Micromonospora rhizosphaerae: one gene and its partner. The protein of the gene in region 1 interacts with the protein of each later gene in a pairwise test. Links are inferred from orthologs where the notes say so. Each region holds a gene or a part of one and is shown on either strand. Other genes may lie near its edges.

Region 1 (11,102 bases):
GGTGCCGCTGCTCGCCGACCGGGACCTCTCCGCCCGGGGCGTGGAGGTCGAGTTCTTCGGCGCGCGGACCCGGATGCCGGCCGGGCCGGCCCTGCTCGCGCTGCGCACCGGCGCGCCGCTCTACGTCGCCTCGATGTGGTACGAGCTGGACGTGGCCCGCGCCTCGCTCGAGGGGCCGCTGGAGCTGCCCGGCCCGGACAGCGGGCCGCTGGACCAGCGGGTCCGGGTGCTGACCCAGCGGATTGCCGACGGTCTGGCGGCGGGCATCGCCCGGCATCCGGAAGACTGGCACATGTTGCAGCGGATGTGGCTGGACCAGCGCGGCGCCGCCGACGGCGGGTCCCCCTCGGTGCAGCCCCCGGCCACCACCGGATCGGTCTGAGGGAGAGGGCGCGCCAATGCGGATCGGCATCGTGTGCCCTTACTCCTTCGACGTCCCGGGCGGGGTGCAGAACCACGTCATAGACCTGGCCGAGGCGTTGATCGGGCTGGGGCACGAGGTGAGCGTGCTGGCTCCGGCCGACGAGGACTCGCCGCTGCCGTCGTACGTGGTGCCGGCCGGTCGGGCCGTGCCGCTGCCGTACAACGGCTCGGTGGCCCGGATCGCGTTCGGGCCGGTCTCCACCGCCCGGGTGCGGCGCTGGATCACCCGCGGTGACTTCGACGTGCTGCACGTGCACGAGCCGCTGACGCTGAGCCTGTCGATGCTCGCCGTGCTCTCCGCCCGCGGCCCGGTGGTGGCCACCTTCCACACCGCGATCACCCGTTCCCGCGTGCTCGCCGCCGCGCAGGGCGTGCTGCAGATCGTGCTGGAGCGGATCACCGCCCGGATCGCGGTCAGTGCCCTCGCGCGAAAGGTGCAGGTCGAGCACATGGACGGCGGCGCGGTGGAGATCCCGAACGGGGTGACCGTGGCGAAGTTCGCGGGGGTCGAGCCGCTGCCCGGCTGGCCGGGGGAGTGCGGCTCGGGCACCGGCGGCACGATCGGCTTCCTCGGCCGGTTCACCGAGGCCCGCAAGGGCTTCCCGATCCTCCGCGACGCCTTCGTCGAGCTGGCCCGGCAGCGCCCTGGCCTGCGGCTGCTGGTGGCCGGCCCGGGCGACCCGGACGAGCTGTTCGACCGGTTCCCGGCCGAGCTGCGCGACCGGGTCACCTTCCTCGGCCTGGTCTCCGAGGAGGACAAGGCGCGCATGCTGCGCAGCGTGCACCTTTACGTCGCACCGAACACCGGCGGGGAATCATTCGGGATGATCCTCACCGAGGCCCTGGCCGCCGGCACCACCGTCGTCGCCAGCGACCTGGACGCGTTCCGCCGGGTGCTCGACGGCGGGCGGGCCGGCCGGCTCTTCCCGACCGGCGACCCGGTAGCCCTGCGTACCGCCCTGGCCGAGCTGCTCGATGACCCCGAGCAGCGGGCCACCCTGACCGCCTGCGGCGATCAGGTGGTGGCGAATTTCGACTGGCCCGTGGTTGCCCGCCGCGTTCTGGAGGTATACGCAGCGGCGATCGAGGCCACCGACGGTCGGGTCATCGACCAGGAATGGGTGGGTCTGGACTGATCGGCGTGGCCGGTGGGGCGGGTGTGACGAGCGCGTCGCCCCGGACCGCGCCCGGACGGGTGGGAACGGAGCAGCACTACGATGCCGGGCATGTGGTGGGTGGTGGGCGCGGTCCTGGTCGTCGGGCTGGTCGCGGCGTACCTGATCTGGACGGCCGGCCGGGTGGAGCGGTTGCAGACCCGGGCCGAGTCGGCGGCCCGGGCGCTCGACGCCCACCTGCTGCGCCGCGCGGCGGCCGCGGCGGTCCTGGCCGAGCAGCGTTACGGCGTGGAGCTGTACGCAGCCGCGCGGATCGCCCTGGACGCTGTGCCGGAGGAGCGTGAGGCGGCCGAGAACGACCTCACCCGGCAGCTGCGCAGCGTCGAGCTGGACCCGGCCGACCCGGCTTACGAGGCGGTGATCGCGGCCAGCCGGCGGCTCGCGCTGGCCCGGCAGGTGCACACCGACCTGGTCCGGGACGCCCGCGCGGCCCGCGGTCGCCCTCTGGTGCGGCTGTTCCGGATGGGACGCCAGCACGAGTGGCCGCGCTACTTCGACATCGACGACCCCACCCTGGCCGCCCCCGCGGACGTCACCACCGGCTGAGCGCCGCGGCCCCGTTCCGCCGCGCTCACCGGCCCTGGTCCGCCGTGATGCGGGCCACAGGGCAGGCCACCGTGGGTCTGATTGGCTGTCGGACCGGCGTTGGCCCCGTCGTAGCATTTTTTGCAGCCACCCTCCGAGCACGCCCCAAGGAGCGATGACCCGTGTCCGAATCCACCTCCCCGAACGCCAACGCCGCGCCCGTCGTCGGCACCGCCCGCGTCAAGCGGGGCATGGCCGAGATGCTCAAGGGCGGTGTGATCATGGACGTGGTCACCCCCGAGCAGGCCAAGATCGCCGAGGACGCCGGCGCCGTCGCCGTCATGGCGCTGGAGCGGGTGCCCGCCGACATCCGCGCCCAGGGCGGCGTGTCCCGGATGAGCGACCCCGACATGATCGACGGCATCATCAACGCCGTCTCCATCCCGGTGATGGCCAAGGCCCGGATCGGCCACTTCGTCGAGGCGCAGATCCTCCAGTCGCTCGGCGTCGACTACATCGACGAGTCCGAGGTGCTGACCCCGGCCGACTACGAGAACCACATCGACAAGTGGGCCTTCACCGTCCCGTTCGTCTGCGGCGCGACCAACCTGGGCGAGGCGCTGCGCCGGATCACCGAGGGCGCGGCCATGATCCGTTCGAAGGGTGAGGCGGGCACGGGTGACGTCTCGAACGCCACCACCCACATGCGCAAGATCCGTAAGGAGATCCGCCGGCTGCAGTCGCTGCCGGAGGACGAGCTGTACGTGGCCGCAAAGGAGCTGCAGGCGCCGTACGAGCTGGTGAAGGAGGTCGCCCAGACCGGCAAGCTGCCGGTGGTGCTCTTCACCGCGGGTGGCATCGCCACCCCCGCCGACGCTGCCATGATGATGCAGCTCGGCGCCGAGGGCGTCTTCGTCGGTTCCGGCATCTTCAAGTCGGGCAACCCGGCTCAGCGGGCCGCCGCGATCGTCAAGGCCACCACCTTCCACGACGACCCGGACGTGCTGGCCAAGGTCTCCCGCGGCCTGGGCGAGGCGATGGTCGGCATCAACGTCGACGAGATCCCGCAGCCGCACCGCCTGGCCGAGCGGGGTTGGTGACGCGAAAGGAAGGGCCCCCTGTTTACGCCTCCGGTAGAGCAGGGGTCCCCTCCTAACACTCCACGAGAGGAGCGAACGTGACACCCGTCATCGGGGTGCTCGCGCTGCAGGGCGACGTCCGCGAGCACGTCGCGGCCCTGGCCGCGGCGGGCGCGGACGCCCGTCCGGTACGACGTCCCACCGAGCTGGACGCCGTGGACGGGCTGGTGATCCCGGGCGGCGAGTCGACCACGATCAGCAAGCTCGCGGACATCTTCGAGATGCGTGAGCCGATCGACAAGCGGATCGCCGGCGGGATGCCGGTCTACGGGTCCTGCGCAGGGATGATCATGCTGGCGTCCGAGGTCCTGGACGGCCGTCCCGACCAGCGCGGCTTCGCCGGCATCGAGATGACGGTGCGGCGCAACGCGTTCGGCCGGCAGGTCGACTCGTTCGAGGCGCCGGTGGAGATCGCCGGCGTCGAGGGCGAGCCGTTCCACGCGGTGTTCATCCGGGCGCCGTGGGTGGAGCGGGTCGGGGACGGCGTGGAGGTGCTGGGCCGGGTCACCGAGGGGCCGTCGGCCGACCGGATCGTCGCGGTCCGGCAAAGCAACCTGCTGGCCACCTCGTTCCACCCGGAGCTCACCGGCGACCTGCGGCTGCACCGCTACTTCGTGGAGCTGGTCCGCGCCGCCTGAGGTGTTAGGAGGGGCCCCTTCCTATCGTCTTTGGTATAGGAAGGGGCCCCTCCTAACGCCCGCGGGCATGTTTTCCGGCCCGTGGTTGTTGTCTTCTGGCAATGGCTCGGCCACCCCGCCGACCCTTCGACGCGCCCGTGTCCGGGTGCCGGGTGTGACAAGCGGGGATGCGGTCTCGGTAGGATTGCCGCGGTTCGGCAGGGCCACCGCTCGCCGCAGCCTTCCACGCGGAGCCGACCGGCCAGATCCACTCGCACCGGTTGACCGTGGAATCGGCGCGGGCAGTCGACGCAGGCGTGGATCATTAAACGGAGGTATGAGATGTCCGGCCACTCAAAGTGGGCGACCACCAAGCACAAGAAGGCCGTCATCGACGCCAAGCGCGGCAAGATGTTCGCCAAGCTGATCAAGAACGTCGAGGTCGCGGCCCGGACCGGCGGTGGTGACCCGGCGGGCAACCCGACCCTCTACGACGCCATCCAGAAGGCGAAGAAGAACTCCGTCCCGAACGACAACATCGATCGGGCGGTCAAGCGGGGCTCCGGCCTGGAGGCCGGCGGCGCCGACTACCAGACGATCATGTATGAGGGTTACGGCCCGAACGGCGTCGCCCTGCTCATCGAGTGCCTCACCGACAACCGGAACCGGGCGGCCACCGAGGTGCGCACCGCCCTGACCCGCAACGGCGGCTCGTTCGCCGACGCCGGCTCGGTGTCGTACATGTTCTCCCGCAAGGGTGTGGTGATCGCCCCCAAGGCCGGGACCACCGAGGACGACGTGATGATGGCCGTCCTCGACGCCGGCGCCGAGGAGGTCAACGACCTCGGTGAGGCCTTCGAGGTGGTCTCCGAGCCCGGCGACCTGATCGCCGTGCGCACCGCCCTGCAGGACGCCGGCATCGAGTACGAGTCGGCCGAGTCCTCCCTCATCCCCAGCGTCAACGTGCCGCTGGACGAGGACGGCGCGCGCAAGATCTTCAAGCTGATCGACGTCCTGGAGGACTGCGACGACGTGCAGAACGTCTACGCGAACTTCGACGTCTCCGACGAGATCATGGCCGCCGTCGGCTGATCTCTTGTCCACGTCGAGCCCGGCACCTCCGACATCGGCCGAACGCCCTCAACCAGCGGTGAAGCGTCGGGCGACCGCGTCGAAGGCCGCCTTGCGGCGGACACTGCCGTCGGGCAGCACGGCGACCAGGCCGTAGCCGGCGGTGTCCAGGTCGAACTCCGGTTCCGGTTGGTGCGGATAGCTGAAGGCCGCGTACGTGAAGACGAAGGCGCCGTCCACGCCGGCCGCCTGCGCCGCGTCCAGCAGCGCGCCCACCTCCTCGGCCTGCGCCCGCTCGTCCCGGACCACCGGCTCCCCGAGCCGGGGCGGGTCCGTGCTCCGGTCGACCACGGTCCAGGCCAGTGCGCCCCGTGCGGCGGCACCGGCGTAGGTGGCGCAGCCCAACTCGGTCAGCACCACCGGCTTGCCGTGGCGGCGCCGCTCGGCGATCCGCGCGGCCCAGACGTCCAGCGGCTCCCCGCTGCGGTAGTGGTCCACGCCGACGTGGTCGAACGGTCTCCAGTCGACGCTCTCGAAGCCCAGCGCCGCGTAAGTGAGCGGGCCGGCGAAGCGCTTCCGGGCCGCGGCCGCCGCTCGGCGCAGGTGGCGGTTGAGTGCCCAGGGGAAGGGGCCGTGCCGCAGCGTGCTCCAGAGCAGCCGGCGCGGGGTGGTCATGGTCGCCATCCGGTCTGCGGCGGTGGCACCGGTGACGATGCCGCGCAGGAACAGGGCGGCCTCCCAGCCGACGACCAGCACACCTCAGCGCCCCGCGTCCGCAGCCGCTCGGCGTCGTCCGCGCAGGCCGCCAGGTGTGCCCGGGCGGCGGGCGGCTCAGCGTCCGGCAGCCCGGGGGAGAGCCAGACCGCCAGCCCCGCCTCGGCGGCGGCCTCGGCGGCCAGGCGTAGCCGCCCCAGGTCCTGCCCGACCAGGCGTACCGCGGTGGCCCCCAGCGCGGTCGCGATCACCCGCAGGTCGTCGCGGACCTGGTCCGGATCGAAGTCGGGCCGGGACGGCCGGCCGGGCAGCAGCTCAATGCCCGTGTCGTAGACGACGCCGCGGATCCGCATGGCCGCTCCTTATCGATACGCCGTATCGGTACCGATACACTGTATCGCATGACCGTCGTCTGGGAACGCCCCGAACCGGCCCGCCGGCACCCGCCTGCGGTGGATCGTCCCGCGATCGTCGCCGCGGCATCGGCCCTCGCCGACGCCGGCGGCCTTGACGCGGTGACGCTGCGCGGGGTCGCCGCCCGGGTCGGGGTGCTGCCGATGCGGCTCTACCGTCACCTCGACTCCCGGGACGACCTGCTCGACCTGATCGCCGACGCGGCGTGCGGTGAGATCGCGCTGCCCGGCCCGGACCACGGGGACTGGCGGGCGCGGCTGCGCGCCCTCGCCGCCGCCACCGCCACGGTGGCCCGCCGCCACCCCTGGTACGTGCCGCTGCTCGGCAGCCGCCCGCCGTACGGCCCGAACGGGCTGGCGTACCAGGAGGCGCTCTTCGCCGCCGTGGACCGGCCCGGCCTGGATCCGGCGACGCTGATGCACGTGGCGAACACCTTCCTCGGCTACGTGGTCGGCCAACTCCACCTCGAACTGCTCCGGGTGCCGGCCGGGGCGACCGCCCACGTGCCGTCGCCGGAGCAGCTTCGCTACCTCGCCCGGGCGGTCGGTGACGGCCGGCACCCCACGCTGGCCCGGCTCTTCCGCGAGGGGCGCCAACTGGACGCGATCGAGGCGTTCGACGCCGGCCTGGAGATCGTCCTCGACGGCATCGCGGAGAAACTGGGCTGACCGCGGGCGCACCGGCGCCTGCCCCTCGACCGGGGCGGAGACGACTGGTGCAAGGGAGACGCCGACCACCGTCGGCGCGCACGGTGGAGCCGGACAGATGACCTCGGTAGGGTGAGTCGGTCGGCTCCGACGGAGCCGTGATCACACCCCGGGGGGCGCCACGCATGGGCGATTCGTTCGCGCATCTGCACGTACACACCGAGTACTCGATGCTCGACGGCGCGGCCCGGCTCAAGGACCTCTTCGCCGAGGCCAACCGGCTCGGCATGCCGGCGGTGGCGATGACCGACCACGGCAACATGCACGGCGCGAACGAGTTCTACAAGCAGGCGACGGCCGCCGGGATCACCCCGATCCTCGGCGTCGAGGCGTACGTGGCGCCGGAGTCGCGCTTCCACAAGCAGCGGGTCAGGTGGGGTCGCCCGGAGCAGAAGAGCGACGACGTCTCCGGTAGCGGCGCGATCACCCACATGACCATGTGGGCGCAGAACAGGACCGGGCTGCACAACCTCTTCAAGCTCAACTCCCGCGCCTCGATGGAGGGCCACTACATCAAGTGGCCCCGGATGGACATGGAGCTGATCGCCGAGTACGCCGAGGGGATCATGGCGACCACGGGCTGCCCGTCCGGTGCGGTGCAGACCCGGCTGCGGCTCGGCCAGTTCGACGAGGCGCTCAAGGTCGCCGCCGCGTACCAGGACATCTTCGGCAAGGAGAACTACTTCCTGGAGGTCATGGACCACGGCCTGGAGATCGAGCGCCGAGTCCGCGACGGGCTCATCGAGATCGCCCGCAAGCTCGACATCCCACCGGTGGTCACCAACGACTCGCACTACACGCGCGAGGATCAGGCGGAGGCGCACGACGTGCTGCTCTGCGTGCAGACCGCCAGCAACATCGACGACCCCAACCGGTTCCGCCTCGAGGGCGGCGGCTACTACATCAAGTCGGCCGACCAGATGCGCGCGGTCAACACCTCGGAGCTCTGGCAGCAGGGCTGCCGCAACACCCTGCTGGTCGCCGAGAAGGTCGACCCCACCGGGATGTTCGAGTTCCGCAACCTGATGCCGCGCTTCCCGGTGCCCGAGGGAGAGACCGAGGAGTCCTGGTTCCGCAAGGAGACCTTCGCCGGCCTAGCCCGCCGCTACCCCGGCGGCGTCCCGGAGGGGCACGTCAAGCAGGCCGAGTACGAGCTGGGCGTCATCATCCAGATGGGCTTCCCGTCGTACTTCCTCGTGGTCGCCGACTTCATCCAGTGGGCAAAGAGCCAGGGCATCGCGGTCGGTCCGGGTCGTGGCTCGGCCGCCGGCTCGCTGGTCGCGTACGCCCTGGGCATCACCGACCTGGACCCGATCCCGCACGGCCTGATCTTCGAGCGCTTCCTCAATCCCGAGCGCGTCTCGATGCCGGATGTCGACATCGACTTCGACGAGCGTCGGCGCGGTGAGGTGATCAAATACGTCACCGAGAAGTGGGGCGAGGACAAGGTCGCTCAGATCGCGACCTTCGGCACGATCAAGGCGAAGGCCGCGATCAAGGACTCGGCCCGGGTGCTCGGCTACCCGTACGCGGTGGGCGACCGGATCACCAAGGCGATGCCGCCGGCGGTGATGGGCAAGGACATCCCGCTCACCGGAATCTTCGACCCGAAGCACCCCCGGTACGCCGAGGCCGGCGAGATCCGCGGACTCTACGAGTCGGATCCGGACGTCAAGAAGGTCATCGACACCGCGCGCGGCATCGAGGGGCTGATCCGGCAGACCGGCGTGCACGCCGCGGGCGTCATCATGTCCGCCGAGCCGATCATCGAGCACATCCCGCTGATGCGCCGGGACGCCGACGGGGCGATCATCACCCAGTTCGACTACCCGACGTGCGAGTCGCTCGGGCTGTTGAAGATGGACTTCCTCGGCCTGCGCAACCTGACCATCATCGATGACGCGCTGAAGAACATCGAGTCCAACCATGGCCGCAAGGTCGACCTGCTCAAGCTGCCGCTGGACGACAAGCCCACGTACGAGCTGCTGGCCCGGGGCGACACCCTCGGCGTCTTCCAGCTCGACGGCGGGCCGATGCGCTCGCTGCTGCGGCTGATGAAGCCGGACAACTTCGAGGACATCTCCGCGGTCCTGGCGCTCTACCGGCCCGGTCCGATGGGCGCCAACTCGCACACCAACTACGCGCTGCGCAAGAACGGCCAGCAGGACATCACCCCGATCCACCCGGAGCTGGCCGAGCCGCTGGAGGAGATCCTCGGCCCCACCTACGGCCTGATCGTCTACCAGGAGCAGGTGCAGCGCGCCGCGCAGAAGCTCGCCGGCTACAGCCTCGGCCAGGCCGACCTGCTCCGCCGGGCGATGGGCAAGAAGAAGAAGGAGGTTCTCGACAAGGAGTTCATCCCGTTCCGCGACGGCATGCGGCGCAACGGGTACTCCGACGAGGCCATCCAGACGCTCTGGGACATCCTCGTCCCGTTCGCCGACTACGCGTTCAACAAGGCGCACACCGCCGGCTACGGCCTGGTGTCGTACTGGACCGGCTACCTCAAGGCCAACTACCCGGCCGAGTACATGGCGGCGCTGCTCACCTCGGTCGGTGACGACAAGGACAAGATGGCGCTCTACCTGTCGGAGTGTCGACGGATGGGCATCCAGGTCCTGCCGCCCGACGTCAACACCTCGGCCGGGCCGTTCACCCCGGTCGGCCGGGACATCCGCTTCGGCCTGGCCGCGATCCGCAACGTCGGCGCGAACGTGGTCGCCTCGATCATGCGGTGCCGCGAGGAGAAGGGCGAGTACGCCGACTTCTACGACTTCCTGTCCAAGGTGGACGCGGTGGTGTGCAACAAGAAGACCATCGAATCGCTGATCAAGGCGGGCGCCTTCGACTCGATGGGCCACCCGCGCAAGGGCCTGCTCGCCGTGCACGCCGACGCCATCGACGCCTTCGCCGACGTCAAGCGCAAGGAGGCCGTCGGCCAGTACGACCTCTTCGGCGCCGGCTTCGGCGATGCGGACACCGGCGGCAGCACGACGGTGATGCCCGCCATCGGCGAGGGGGAGTGGGACAAGCGCGACAAGCTCGCCTTCGAACGCGAGATGCTCGGCCTGTATGTTTCCGACCACCCGCTCTTCGGCCTGGAGCACGTGCTCGGCGCCGCGGCGGACACCACCATCGCCGCGCTCTCCGAGGAGGGCACCGTGCCCGACGGGGCGGTGGTCACGCTCGCCGGCATCCTCTCCGGGGTGCAGCGCCGGGTCACCAAGCAGGGCCGGGCCTGGGCGTCGGCGACCCTGGAGGACCTCGCCGGCGGGGTGGAGACACTCTTCTTCCCCAACACCTACGAGGTGATCGGCCAGTACATCGCCGAGGACGCCATCGTGGTGGTCAAGGGGCGGGTGGACCGGCGCGACGACACCCCGCGGATCATGGCGATGGACATGTCCATGCCGGACATCAGCAGCAACCCGGCGAACAAGCCCATCACGCTGACCATCCCGGTGCACCGGTGCACGCCGCCGCTGGTCGAACGGCTCAAGGAGACCCTGGTGCTGCACCCCGGCGACACCGAGGTACACGTCAAGCTGCTCAACGGCGGCAAGGTCACCACGCTGCGGCTCGGGCCGTTCCGGGTGGCCGCCACCACCGCGCTGATGGGCGACCTGAAGAGCGTCCTCGGCCCGGCCAACGTCAGCTGACCGCTAGCCGGCTCGCCGTCACACCGGCCGGTACTCGACCTCCGGCCGGCCGGGCGTGCCGTAGCGGGGCGTGCGCACCGCGCGGTCGATGGTCACCAGGTACTCCAGGTACCGGCGGGCGGTCACCCGGGAGATGCCCGTCCGCTGGCTGACCTCGGTCGCGGAGCGCCCCGCCCCCTCCGCGAGGGCAGACAGCACCCGGTTCAAGGTCTGCACGTCCAGGCCCTTGGGCAAGGTCTGCTGGGCCGCGCCGCGCAGGGTGGCGAACATCCGGTCCACCTCGTGCTGGGCGGCGACCTCCCCGTCGGCGAGCGCCTGGCGGCGGTAGTCGGCGTAGCGCTCCAGCTTGTCGCGGAAGGCGCCGAAGGTGAACGGCTTGAGCAGGTAGTGGGTCACCCCGAGGGAGACGGCGGTGCGGACCACCGCGAGGTCGCGGACCGAGGTCACCGCGAGCACGTCGACACTGCTGCCCGCCGCACGCAGCGCCCGGCAGACGTCCAGACCGTGCAGGTCGGGCAGCCGGAAGTCGAGCAGCACCAGGTCGACGTCCTCGCCCGTCCGGTGCCGCAGCGTCGCCATCGCCTCCTGAGCGGTGTGCGCCACCCCGACCACCACGAAGCCCGGCACCCGCTCCGTGTACGCCTTGTGCGCCTCCGCC
Region 2 (9,794 bases), 3.0 Mb from region 1 along the record:
TCGACCGCGTCGCGGGTGTGCTCGATGAACGCGGCCACGTCGCTGGCCAGGTAGTTCTCCCCGTCACCGCGGCCGACCACCAGCGGCGAGTTGCGCCGGGCGCCCACCACCGCGCCGGGGATCCCGGCGTCGACGGCGAGCAGCGTGAAGGCACCCTCCAGCCGCTGGCAGACCACCCGCATGGCGGAGGCGAGCAGCTGCGGGCTGTCGACCTCGCCGGCCGAGCGCAGCTCGGCCAGCGCGGCGGAGAGCAGGTGCGCGGCGCACTCGGTGTCGGTGTCGCTGGCGAACTCGACCCCGTCGGCCTCCAGCTCGGCGCGGAGCTTGGCGAAGTTCTCGATGATGCCGTTGTGGATCACCGCGACCCGGCCGTCGGGGGCCAGGTGGGGGTGGGCGTTACGGTCGGTTGGGCCGCCGTGGGTTGCCCAGCGGGTGTGCCCGATGCCGGTGGTGCCGTCGCCGATGCCGATCGGGCTGGCGCCGCAGGACTCCGGGTCGGCGGCCGCCCGCTCGGCGAGCACCTTCTCCAGATTGGCCAGCTTGCCGGCCTTCTTCTCGGTCAGCAGCTCGTCCTCGCAGACGATGGCGACGCCGGCTGAGTCGTAGCCGCGATACTCCAGTCGCCGCAGTCCGTCCAGAACGATGCCCAGCGCCGGGCGCCCGCCGGCGTAACCCACGATTCCACACATGGGTGGCAGCCTAACCCAGTTTCGCTCATCGCGGGTGCTCGGAAGGCCGGTAAACGATCACGGAATTTGAGCGATCAGGTGAACGCGGACCAAGCATCAGACAAATCCCCTGCCGTCGGTTCGGGCCTGCATGAGGGACCTCCGATGGTGTCCCCGACGTACATTGAGGGCCCCGACCTGGGTGCCGTGCCGACTGACGCCGGGTCGGACCCCACCATCCGCGGTCGTCCGCGCCCGTTCCCTGCGGAGCTGAGCGATGTCCGAGGCGACACCATCCCCCGACCCGCGACCCCCGGCCGGGCCGGGCCCGAGCGGCCCGGCCGCCCCCGCGCCGTGGGCACCGCCCGACCCGCTGCCGGCGCCGAAGCCCTGGGCCACGCCCGATCCGTGGCCCCTCGCCTGGTCGCGGCCCGCCGCGGAAACGCCGCCCGCCCCGGGTCCCCACGCCACCGCCGCCGGACCGCCCGTCCCCACCATGAGCCCCGACGCCACCGCCGCCGGCTCGCCGCGCGCCACCCAGCCGGCGTTCGGCACCTTCCCGCCAGCACCGCTCGGCGCGCCGACCGCCGCCGTTCCGCCACCCGGCACGGCGGCGCAGACCTTCGGGTATCCCTCGGATTCGCCGCCCTTCGCGCACCCCTCGGCGCCGGCGACGCGCGGCGGGCGGACTTCCCGGATCTGGATCGCGGCGCCGACGGTGGTGGCGATCCTCTTCTGCGGCTGCTTCGGCGTGGGCGTGGTGGCGCGCCTGTCGGAAGACCCCCAGGTGGTCGAGGAGCCCAGTCTCCACGACCCGAACCAGGGCTGGACCGAGCCGCCCGCCGAACCCACCCTCTCCCCGACGCCGGCCCGGACCCAGCGGCCGGTCACCCGCCCGACGGCCGGGCCCGCCCCCGTGACGGTGGTCTACGAGGTCACCGGGGACGGCCGGGCCGACATCTCGTACTTCGACGCCGAGGGCGACCTCATCCACGTCGACGGCGTGCAGCTACCCTGGCGGATCACGATCCGCACCGACGGGAAGAGCCGGGTCATGGTGGAGGCCACCTGGTCCGCCGGCGCCGACCTGCCGATCAGCTGCAAGGTGACCGTCACCGGGGCCGGCGCACCGGTCGTCGACGCGGTCGACGGGATCTGGCGCACCACGTGTGCACCAGAGTGAGGATGGAGGCTGACGACGTGGGCGATGGGAGCCCGACCGACCCGAGAGACCCGGCCGCCACGCCGTGGGCGCCGCCAGATCCGCCGGCCGCGTCAGCCGAGCCGACGCCGGTCCGGACCGGGGACGCCCCGGACCGACCGGGCGGTCCACCCCGCGCGGGGGAGCGGCGGCGGCCGGCCGGGGACGGCAGGACGACCACGATCGTCCTCTCGGCGTTCGCCGTCGTGGTGCTGGCGGTCTGCGGACTGCTCGCGGTCGTCAGCCTGCTGGTCAACCTGCCGGTCCACCCGTTCGGCGACGGCCCGCAGGCCAGGGAGCCGCGGCAGGAGGTCCCGGTCGCCCCCGCCGGGTCCGGGGACACGGACGCGGGCCAGGCGCGGTCCGAACCGCCCTCACCTCACCCGACGCCCAGCCAGCGGCCCGCCTCGACCCCGTCCAACGGACCGGGCCGGTTCGCAGTGAGGTACGAGGTGACCGGCCAGGGGCCGGTGGACATCCAGTACCAGGACGCGAACGGTCTGCTCGTCCTGGTGGAACGAGTCTCGCTGCCCTGGCACCGGCAGATCCGCACCGACGATCCGAGCCAGGCGTCCGTCATGGCCTACAAGGTCGACGACAAGGGCGGACGGAGCATCGCCTGCGCGCTCACGGTCGACGGCCGCCCACCGGTCGCCGAGTTGACCGGCGACGGGGGCTGGCGGGTCACCTGCGGCGCTTGACGGCGGGGTTGAAGTGTCCGGGCAGAGCCGTAGGCTGGCGCGCGTGACGACGACCGCGAACGTCGACCCGCTGGTGGCCCGGATGCGGCCGTTCGGGACCACCATCTTCGCCGAGATGTCCGCCCTCGCCGTGCGCACCGGCGCGGTCAACCTGGGCCAGGGATTTCCGGACACCGACGGCCCGCCGGAGATGCTCGCCGCGGCGGCCGAGGCGCTGCGCTCCGGGCAGAACCAGTACCCGCCGGGCCCGGGCATCCCGGCGCTGCGCGCGGCCGTCGCCGCCCACCAGCGCCGGTTCTGGCAGCTGGAGTACGACCCGGACGGCGAGATCGTGGTGACCGCCGGCGCCACCGAGGCGATCGCGGCCAGCATCCTCGCCCTCTGCGAGGCGGGCGACGAGGTGGTCTGCTTCGAGCCGTACTACGACTCGTACGCCGCCTCGATCGCGCTGGCCGGCGCGGTCCGCCGCCCGGTCACCCTGCGCCCCGGCGACGACGGCCGGTACGCCTTCGACCCGGAGGCGCTCCGCGCCGCGTTCGGGCCGCGGACCCGGCTGGTGCTGCTCAACTCTCCGCACAACCCGACCGGCAAGGTGTTCACCCCGGATGAGCTGGCGCTCATCGCCGAGCTCTGCCAGGAGCACGGCGCGTACGCGGTCACCGACGAGGTGTACGAGCACCTGGTCTTCACCGACGCCGCCGCGTCGCACGTGCCGCTGGCGACGCTGCCCGGGATGCGGGAGCGGACGCTGCGCATCTCCTCGGCCGGCAAGACCTTCTCCTGCACCGGCTGGAAGGTGGGCTGGGTGAGCGGGCCGGCGGCGCTGGTCTCCGCGGTGCTGCGAGTGAAGCAGTTCCTCACCTTCGTCAACGCGGGTCCGCTGCAGCCGGCGGTCGCCGTGGCGCTCGCCCTGCCGGACGAGTACTTCGCCGACTTCGCCGATGGCCTGCAGCGCCGCCGCGACCAGCTCGTCGGCGGGCTCGCCGACGCCGGGTTCGAGGTGCTCGTGCCGGAGGGGACGTACTTCGTGACCGCCGACGTCACCGCGTTGGGCGGGCGGGACGGGGTGGAGTTCTGCCGGTCGCTGCCCGAGCGCTGCGGGGTGGTGGCGGTGCCGACCCAGGTCTTCTACGACGACGTCGAGGCGGGGCGGCGGCTGGTCCGCTTCGCCTTCTGCAAACGACCGGAGGTGCTCACCGAGGCCGTGACCCGGCTGCGCCGACTGGAGGAGAACGGATGACCGACGCGTACGCCGAGCGGGTCCGCCGGGTGACGGCGCTGCGCGGCTGCGACACCGTGCTCTCCGGCATCCGGCCGACCTCGGTCGCCGAGCAGCTTGACACCCTCCGGGCGGCCGCGACCGACGACCTGCTGCCCGACTTCTACGGCGAGGGCGGGGCGGTCGAGGCGGTGGAGCGCCGGGTGGCCGAGCTGCTCGGCACTGAGGCCGCCGCCTTCTTCCCCACCGGCACGATGGCCCAGCAGGTCGCCCTGCGGTACGGCGCCGAGCTGACCGGCCGGGACGCCGTCGGCCTGCACCCGCTGAGCCACCCGCTGCAGCATGAGCGGGACGCGTACGCCGTGCTCGGCGGGCTACGCGCGGTGCGGACCACGGGTGCGCCGTGCAACCCGACCGCCGACGAGGTGGCCGCGTTGGACGAGCCGATCGGCACGCTGATGCTGGAGCTGCCGCTGCGCGACGCCGGCTTCGTCCTGCCCACCTGGGACGAGCTGGTCGCGGTGGTCGGCGCGGCCCGGGCCCGGGGCGCCCGGGTGCACCTGGACGGCGCCCGGCTCTGGGAGTCCACCGTCCACCTCGGGCACTCGCTGGCCGAGATCACCGGCCTCGCCGACAGTGTCTACGTCTCGTTCTACAAGTCCCTGGGCGGCCACTCGGGCGCCGCGCTCGCCGGCTCCGCCGAGCTGATCCGGTACGCCCGGGCCTGGCGGCACCGCTACGGGGGCAACCTCTTCCAGCAGTGGCCGGCCGCCCTCGCCGCGCTGGCCGGCCTGGACCGGGAGCTGCCCCGGCTGGCCGGCTACGTCGCGCACGCGGAGCGGGTGGCGGAGGCGCTGGCCGGGCTGCCCGGCGCGCGGGTGCACCCGGCGCCCCCGCACACCCACCAGTTCCGGCTCTGGCTGCCGCATCCGGCGGACGCCCTCAACGACGCCAATCTCGCCCTCGCCGAGGAGGAGAAGGCCTGGTTCGTCGGCGGCTGGCAGGACACCGAGGTGGCCGGACTGGCGATGGCCGAGGTGACGGTGGCCGGCCCCGCCCTGGAGCTGGACGCCGACCAGATCACCGACCTCGCCGATCGCGTCATCCGCCGGGTGGCCACCGCCTGACCCCTGTTCGGGCCGGTCAGCCAGCGGCGCGGGCCGGGCCCTCCGTCGGCGCGGCGGTCCCGGCCCGCTCGTCAGCGAGGGAGGCGAGCAGCGCGCCGCCATCGGCCAGCAGCACCGACTCGGCGTCGTCGACAACGGCGAGGTCCGCCTCGACGTGCCGGCTCGCCGCGGCGAGCAGCAGCCCGACCACCGGATCATCAGCCCGCCGCCGCAGCCCGTCGAGGTTGCGCAGCTCGCGCATCAGGTGCCCGCGCTGGTTGGTCAGCACGGCCCGGACGGTCTGTGCGGACCCGGATCGGGCGGCGGCGGTGACCTTGAGGAAGAAGTCGTCCCGGAAGCCGCCGCTGCGGGGGCTCGGCTCGGCGAGCCAACGCTTCAATTCAGCTCGGCCGTCGGTCGTGATCTCGTAGACCACCCGGTCCGGCTTTACCGGCTGGGCCTGCCGTTCCGCGACCACCAGCCCGTCCCGGGAGAGCCGCTCCAGGATCTGGTAGAGGTGCCCGATGTTCAGCGGTCCCCACTGTGGACCGACCGCCGCCTCGAAGGCGCCCTTCAGCTCATAGCCGTAGCTGGGGCCACGGGCGAGCAGGGCCAGGACCGCGTGCTGGATCGCCACCGTCTCCTCCAATCCGCTCTTGCATTGTGACAATGTATCGCCCAGAGTATGAGGCAGCACACGGGGAGGCGCGAATGCTCGGCTTCATCTGGCGGCAGCTTCGTGGCCGTGCTGGGCGATCGGTGGCGCTGCCGGCCGGAGTGCTCGTGGCGACCACCGGCTTCGTCGTCCTGACCGGCGCCACCACCGCATCCCGCCTGAACGTCACCGGCACCGTGGAGCGGAACTCCCGGGCCGCGTACCACATCCTGGTCGGCCCGAAGGGACGCGCACGCCGCTGGACGCCGAGCGCGGGCTGCTCACCTGCCTGGCCGCGCTGGCCCCGGCCGCGCTGCTGCGCCGCCTTCCCGCCGCACGACCACTGGCAGAGGAGCGACCATGGACGCGACCACGGGCAGCACGGTCCGCACCGCCGGGCTCGTCCGGCAGTTCCGCACCGGCACCGAGCGGCTGACCGCGATCGACGACGTGTCCCTGGAGATCGCCGCCGGATCGGTGGTGGCGCTGACCGGGCCGAGCGGTTCCGGCAAGTCCACCCTGCTGCACCTGATCGGCGCGATCGAGCAGGCCGACCGGGGCACCGTGACGGTGGACGACGTGGCGGTCACCGCGCTGCGCCGCGCGGCCCTGGCCCGGTACCGCCAGCGGGTCGGCTTCGTCTTCCAGCGCTACCACCTGCTGCCGGCGCTCACCGTGCTGGACAACGTGATCGCCCCGGTGCTGCCCCAGCGGGGCCGGGCCGACCACGCCGCGCGGGCCCGGGAGCTGCTCGACGCGGTGGGCCTCGCCGGTCGGGAGCGGGCGCTGCCCGCGCAGCTGTCCGGTGGCGAGCAGCAACGGGTGGCGATCGCCCGGGCGCTGATGGCCGCGCCTCGGCTGCTGCTCGCGGACGAGCCCACCGGCAACCTCGACTCGACGACCGGTGCGCAGATCCTCGACCTGCTGCTCGACCTGCGTGACCGGCACGGGATGACCATCCTGCTCGCCACCCACGAACGCACCATTGCCGCACGCTGCGACCGGCTGATCCGCCTCAGCGATGGGCGGGTCGTGGAGGACGTCGACCTCACCGACGGTGAGGATCCGGCCGAGACCTTCGACCGGGCCACCCGCCTGCGGCTGTAGGGGGCCGCGATGGCGCGGGGCTGGGCCCTCCGCCCCGACGAGCAGCAGCAACAAACAGAGAGGCGGTGGGACATGGTCGGATTCATCTGGCGCCAGCTACGCGGCCGGGCCGGGCGTTCCCTGGCCCTGCTGGTCGGCGCGCTCGTCGCGACCACCAGCTTCATCGTGCTCACCAGCACGACGACCGCGTCCCGCCTCCAGGTGATCGGGGCGGTGGAGAGCAACAGCGCAGCCGCGTACGACATCCTGGTCCGGCCGAAGGGCAGCCGGACCGCACAGGAGGTGTCGCGCGGGCTGGTGCAGCCCAACTACCTCTCCGGGCTCTTCGGCGGCATCACGATGGCCCAGTACCAGCAGGTCGCGGCCACCAACGGCGTCAGCGTCGCGGCGCCGATCGCCATGCTGGGCTACTCCACCCGGGTGGTGCCGGTGGAGGTGGACGTGACCGCCGCGGTGGACCGCAACGCCGAAAGCCAGGTCATCCGCATCGATCCGACCTTCGCCGCCGAGCGGGGGCTGTCCCGCGCAGCGGCCCGCCCGCACTACGCCTACGTGACCCGGAACGAGGTGGTCTACCCGGACTTCGGTGCGGAACCCGACTCGGGGCCGGTCCGGCACAGCAACGGCAGGTCCTATCCGGCGGGGCAGTGCAACGGGGCATTCGGGGTTCCCCTGGAGGTTCTCCCGAACGGTCGGGCCGAACCGATCTGCGGACCACCCGAGGTTAGCGGCGAGGCTGGCACGACCCACTCCGACCTGGACGAGAGCGCCTTCCGGGCCGTCCGGCTGCTCGACGACGGCCGGTTCGAGGTCATGGGCGTCGTGCGCGGCGGGCAGGGCCCCGAGCGGGTCACGAAGGTCGTCGACCGCCTGATGGTTTCCATCGCCTGGTACGTGCCGTTCCTGGTCGCGGCCGTCGACCCACCGGCCGAGGAGCGGCTGGTCGGGCTGACCGGCGCCGTCGTTGAAGGTCGGACGCTCCGCACCGATGACCTGCCGGTGGACCTGCCCGGCTTGCAGAACCGGCAGTTCCCGGTGCTCGTCACCACCCGCCCGTACGTGGACGGCACCGTCTCGGTGTCCCTCTCCCGGCTCCGCCCCGACCGGGTGGCCGGCCTTTCCGGCGCGGCGGTCACCCGCGCGTTGGAACGGGCCGACCGGATCGCGGCCGGGTCAGCCCGGCTGGACGTCGAGGCCGCGCATCGCGCACAGATGACGGCGGAGGTCCAGGGCGGTGACGACTGCTGCTACGCCGCCCTGTGGCCGCTGGTGCAGGCAGGGCAGACCGGCTACGACGAGCTTCCGGACGGCGTGCTGCGGGCCCGGACGGTCGACCCCGACCCCGGGGCGTACGCGCTGCCCAACGAGGCCACGGCGGTGCCCTGGCTCAGCGCGGACGTGTCGTTCCGTCCGCTCCGCCAGCTGGAGGTCCGCGATACCGCGGCGACGCGCTACCCCGGGTGGCGGCCGGTCGGCATCTTCGACCCGGAGCGGCTGGCCGCGTTCGGCGACCTGTCCCGGGTGCCGCTGGAGACCTACGAGCCGCCGACGGCCGAGGGGGCGGACGCGCGCAGCCGGGCGGCGCTCGGCGGTCAGCCGCTGCTGCCCAGCGGCAACCCCGGCGGCTACCTCGGCACACCGCCGTTCCTGCTGACCAACCTGGCGTCCCTACCGAAGCTCCTCGAGGATGCGACCGGCCCGCAGCGCGCCGCGCCGATCAGCGCGATCCGGGTACGGGTCGCGGATGTCGACGGCTACAGCGAGCGTTCCGCGGAACGGGTCCGCCTGGTGGCCGAGCAGATCGCCGACGCCACCGGCCTCGACGTGGACATCACGCTGGGCTCCTCCCCCGCCCCGCAGACCGTCGAGCTGCCCGCCGGATCGTTTGGGCGGCCCGCACTGCGACTGGCGGAGAACTGGTCCGCGCTCGGTGTCGCGTCCGTCATCGTGCAGGCCGTCGACCGCAAGAGCGTGCTGCTCTTCCTGCTCGTCCTGGTCGTGTGCGCGCTCTTCCTGGGCAACGCGGTCTCCGCCGCAGTCCGGGACCGCCGGTCCGAACTGGCCCTGCTCGCCTGCCTCGGCTGGCCGGCGCGGCGGATCAGCCTGCTCATCCTCGGCGAGGTTGCCGCGCTCGGCCTCGCCGCCGGGCTGCTCTCCCTCGCTCTCGCGACGCCGACCTCCGCGGCGCTCGGCATCGACGTCGGCTGGCGCCGGGCCGTCCTCGCCGTTCCGGTGGCGCTGCTCCTGGCGCTGGTCGCGGGTCTGGCGCCGGCGCTGCGCGCCAGTCGCGCGCATCCGGCGGCCGCCTTGCGACCGCCGGTCGCGGCGGCCCGCCGGGCGGGGCGACCCCGCACCCTGCTCCGGTTGGCCCTCACCAACCTCGCCCGCACACCGGGGCGGAGCCTGCTCGGCGCGGGAGCCCTGGCGATCGGGGTCGCCGCGCTGACCCTGGTGGGGGCCGTCTCGTACGCCTTCCGGGGCGCGGTCGTCGGCAGCCTGCTGGGGGACGCGATCTCGCTCAGCGTGCGCGGCCCGGACGTCGTCGCCGCGGCCGCGACCGTGCTGCTCGGCACCGCCGCCGTGGCCGACGTGCTCTATCTCGGCATCCGCGATCGCGCCGCCGAGCTGGCCACGCTGCGCGCGATCGGCTGGACCGACCCGGCGCTCAGCCGGCTGATCGGCTACGAAGGTCTCGCGCTCGGTGTGCTCGGCGGTGTCACCGGAGCCCTGCTGGGCCTGCTCGGCACGGTGGGCCTGATCGGCTCGCTGCCCGGCAGCCTGCTGCTGGTGGCCATCGTCACGGCGGCCGCCGGCATCGTCGTCAGTTGCCTGGCGGCGCTCCTGCCGGCCACCCTGCTGCGCCGGCTCCCGACCGCGCGGCTGCTCGCCGAGGAGTGACGAGCAGCCGACGGGTCGGGGGTCCGTTCCGCGCTGCTCGAGTCGGTCAGGATGCCACCGGGCTGGCGGCGCGGACCTGGGCGGCGATCCGCTCGGCCACCTCGCGGGCGGTCTCCTCGGTGGCGGCCTCGACCATGACCCGGACCAGCGGCTCGGTGCCCGACGGGCGCAGCAGCACCCGGCCGGTCTCGCCCAGCTCGGCCTCGGCCTGCTCCACCTCGGCGCGGACGGCCGGCGCG

What was found.
Region 2: the proteins of dnaE (region 1) and GA0070624_RS00245 interact in binary tests that used the Escherichia coli proteins (3 or more experiments, as listed by UniProt). The link is inferred for Micromonospora rhizosphaerae from one-to-one orthologs.

Annotation. Positions count from the first base shown.
Region 1 is NZ_FMHV01000002.1:3,066,631-3,077,732, forward strand. Bases 6,562-10,644 are described here. They hold dnaE (DNA polymerase III subunit alpha), read left to right. Parts: upstream 6,562-6,910; coding sequence 6,911-10,444; downstream 10,445-10,644. Other genes in these bases: GA0070624_RS14780 (TetR/AcrR family transcriptional regulator C-terminal domain-containing protein), read left to right, coding at 6,562-6,746; GA0070624_RS14790 (response regulator), read right to left, coding at 10,463-10,644. In the rest of the region: GA0070624_RS14740 (phosphatidylinositol mannoside acyltransferase), read left to right, coding at 1-382; GA0070624_RS14745 (glycosyltransferase family 4 protein), read left to right, coding at 399-1,559; GA0070624_RS14750 (hypothetical protein), read left to right, coding at 1,641-2,144; pyridoxal 5'-phosphate synthase lyase subunit PdxS, read left to right, coding at 2,306-3,223; pyridoxal 5'-phosphate synthase glutaminase subunit PdxT, read left to right, coding at 3,301-3,900; GA0070624_RS14765 (YebC/PmpR family DNA-binding transcriptional regulator), read left to right, coding at 4,222-4,971; GA0070624_RS34725 (glycoside hydrolase family 113 protein), read right to left, coding at 5,020-5,706; GA0070624_RS14775 (hypothetical protein), read right to left, coding at 5,622-6,017; more of GA0070624_RS14780, read left to right, coding at 6,066-6,561; more of GA0070624_RS14790, read right to left, coding at 10,645-11,102. UniProt on the Escherichia coli protein: DNA polymerase III is a complex, multichain enzyme responsible for most of the replicative synthesis in bacteria. This DNA polymerase also exhibits 3' to 5' exonuclease activity. The alpha chain is the DNA polymerase catalytic subunit.
Region 2 is NZ_FMHV01000002.1:39,844-49,637, forward strand. What follows is about bases 1,937-4,711. They hold GA0070624_RS00245 (pyridoxal phosphate-dependent aminotransferase), read left to right. Parts: upstream 1,937-2,613; coding sequence 2,614-3,810; downstream 3,811-4,711. Other genes in these bases: GA0070624_RS00240 (MmpS family transport accessory protein), read left to right, coding at 1,937-2,570; GA0070624_RS00250 (threonine aldolase family protein), read left to right, coding at 3,807-4,711. Outside these bases: glmS (glutamine--fructose-6-phosphate transaminase (isomerizing)), read right to left, coding at 1-689; GA0070624_RS00235 (MmpS family transport accessory protein), read left to right, coding at 946-1,851; more of GA0070624_RS00240, read left to right, coding at 1,869-1,936; more of GA0070624_RS00250, read left to right, coding at 4,712-4,916; GA0070624_RS00255 (PadR family transcriptional regulator), read right to left, coding at 4,933-5,532; GA0070624_RS00260 (ABC transporter ATP-binding protein), read left to right, coding at 5,911-6,657; GA0070624_RS00265 (FtsX-like permease family protein), read left to right, coding at 6,730-9,555; glmM (phosphoglucosamine mutase), read right to left, coding at 9,602-9,794. UniProt on the Escherichia coli protein: Shows aminotransferase activity with methionine and histidine as substrates, and to a lesser extent also with phenylalanine.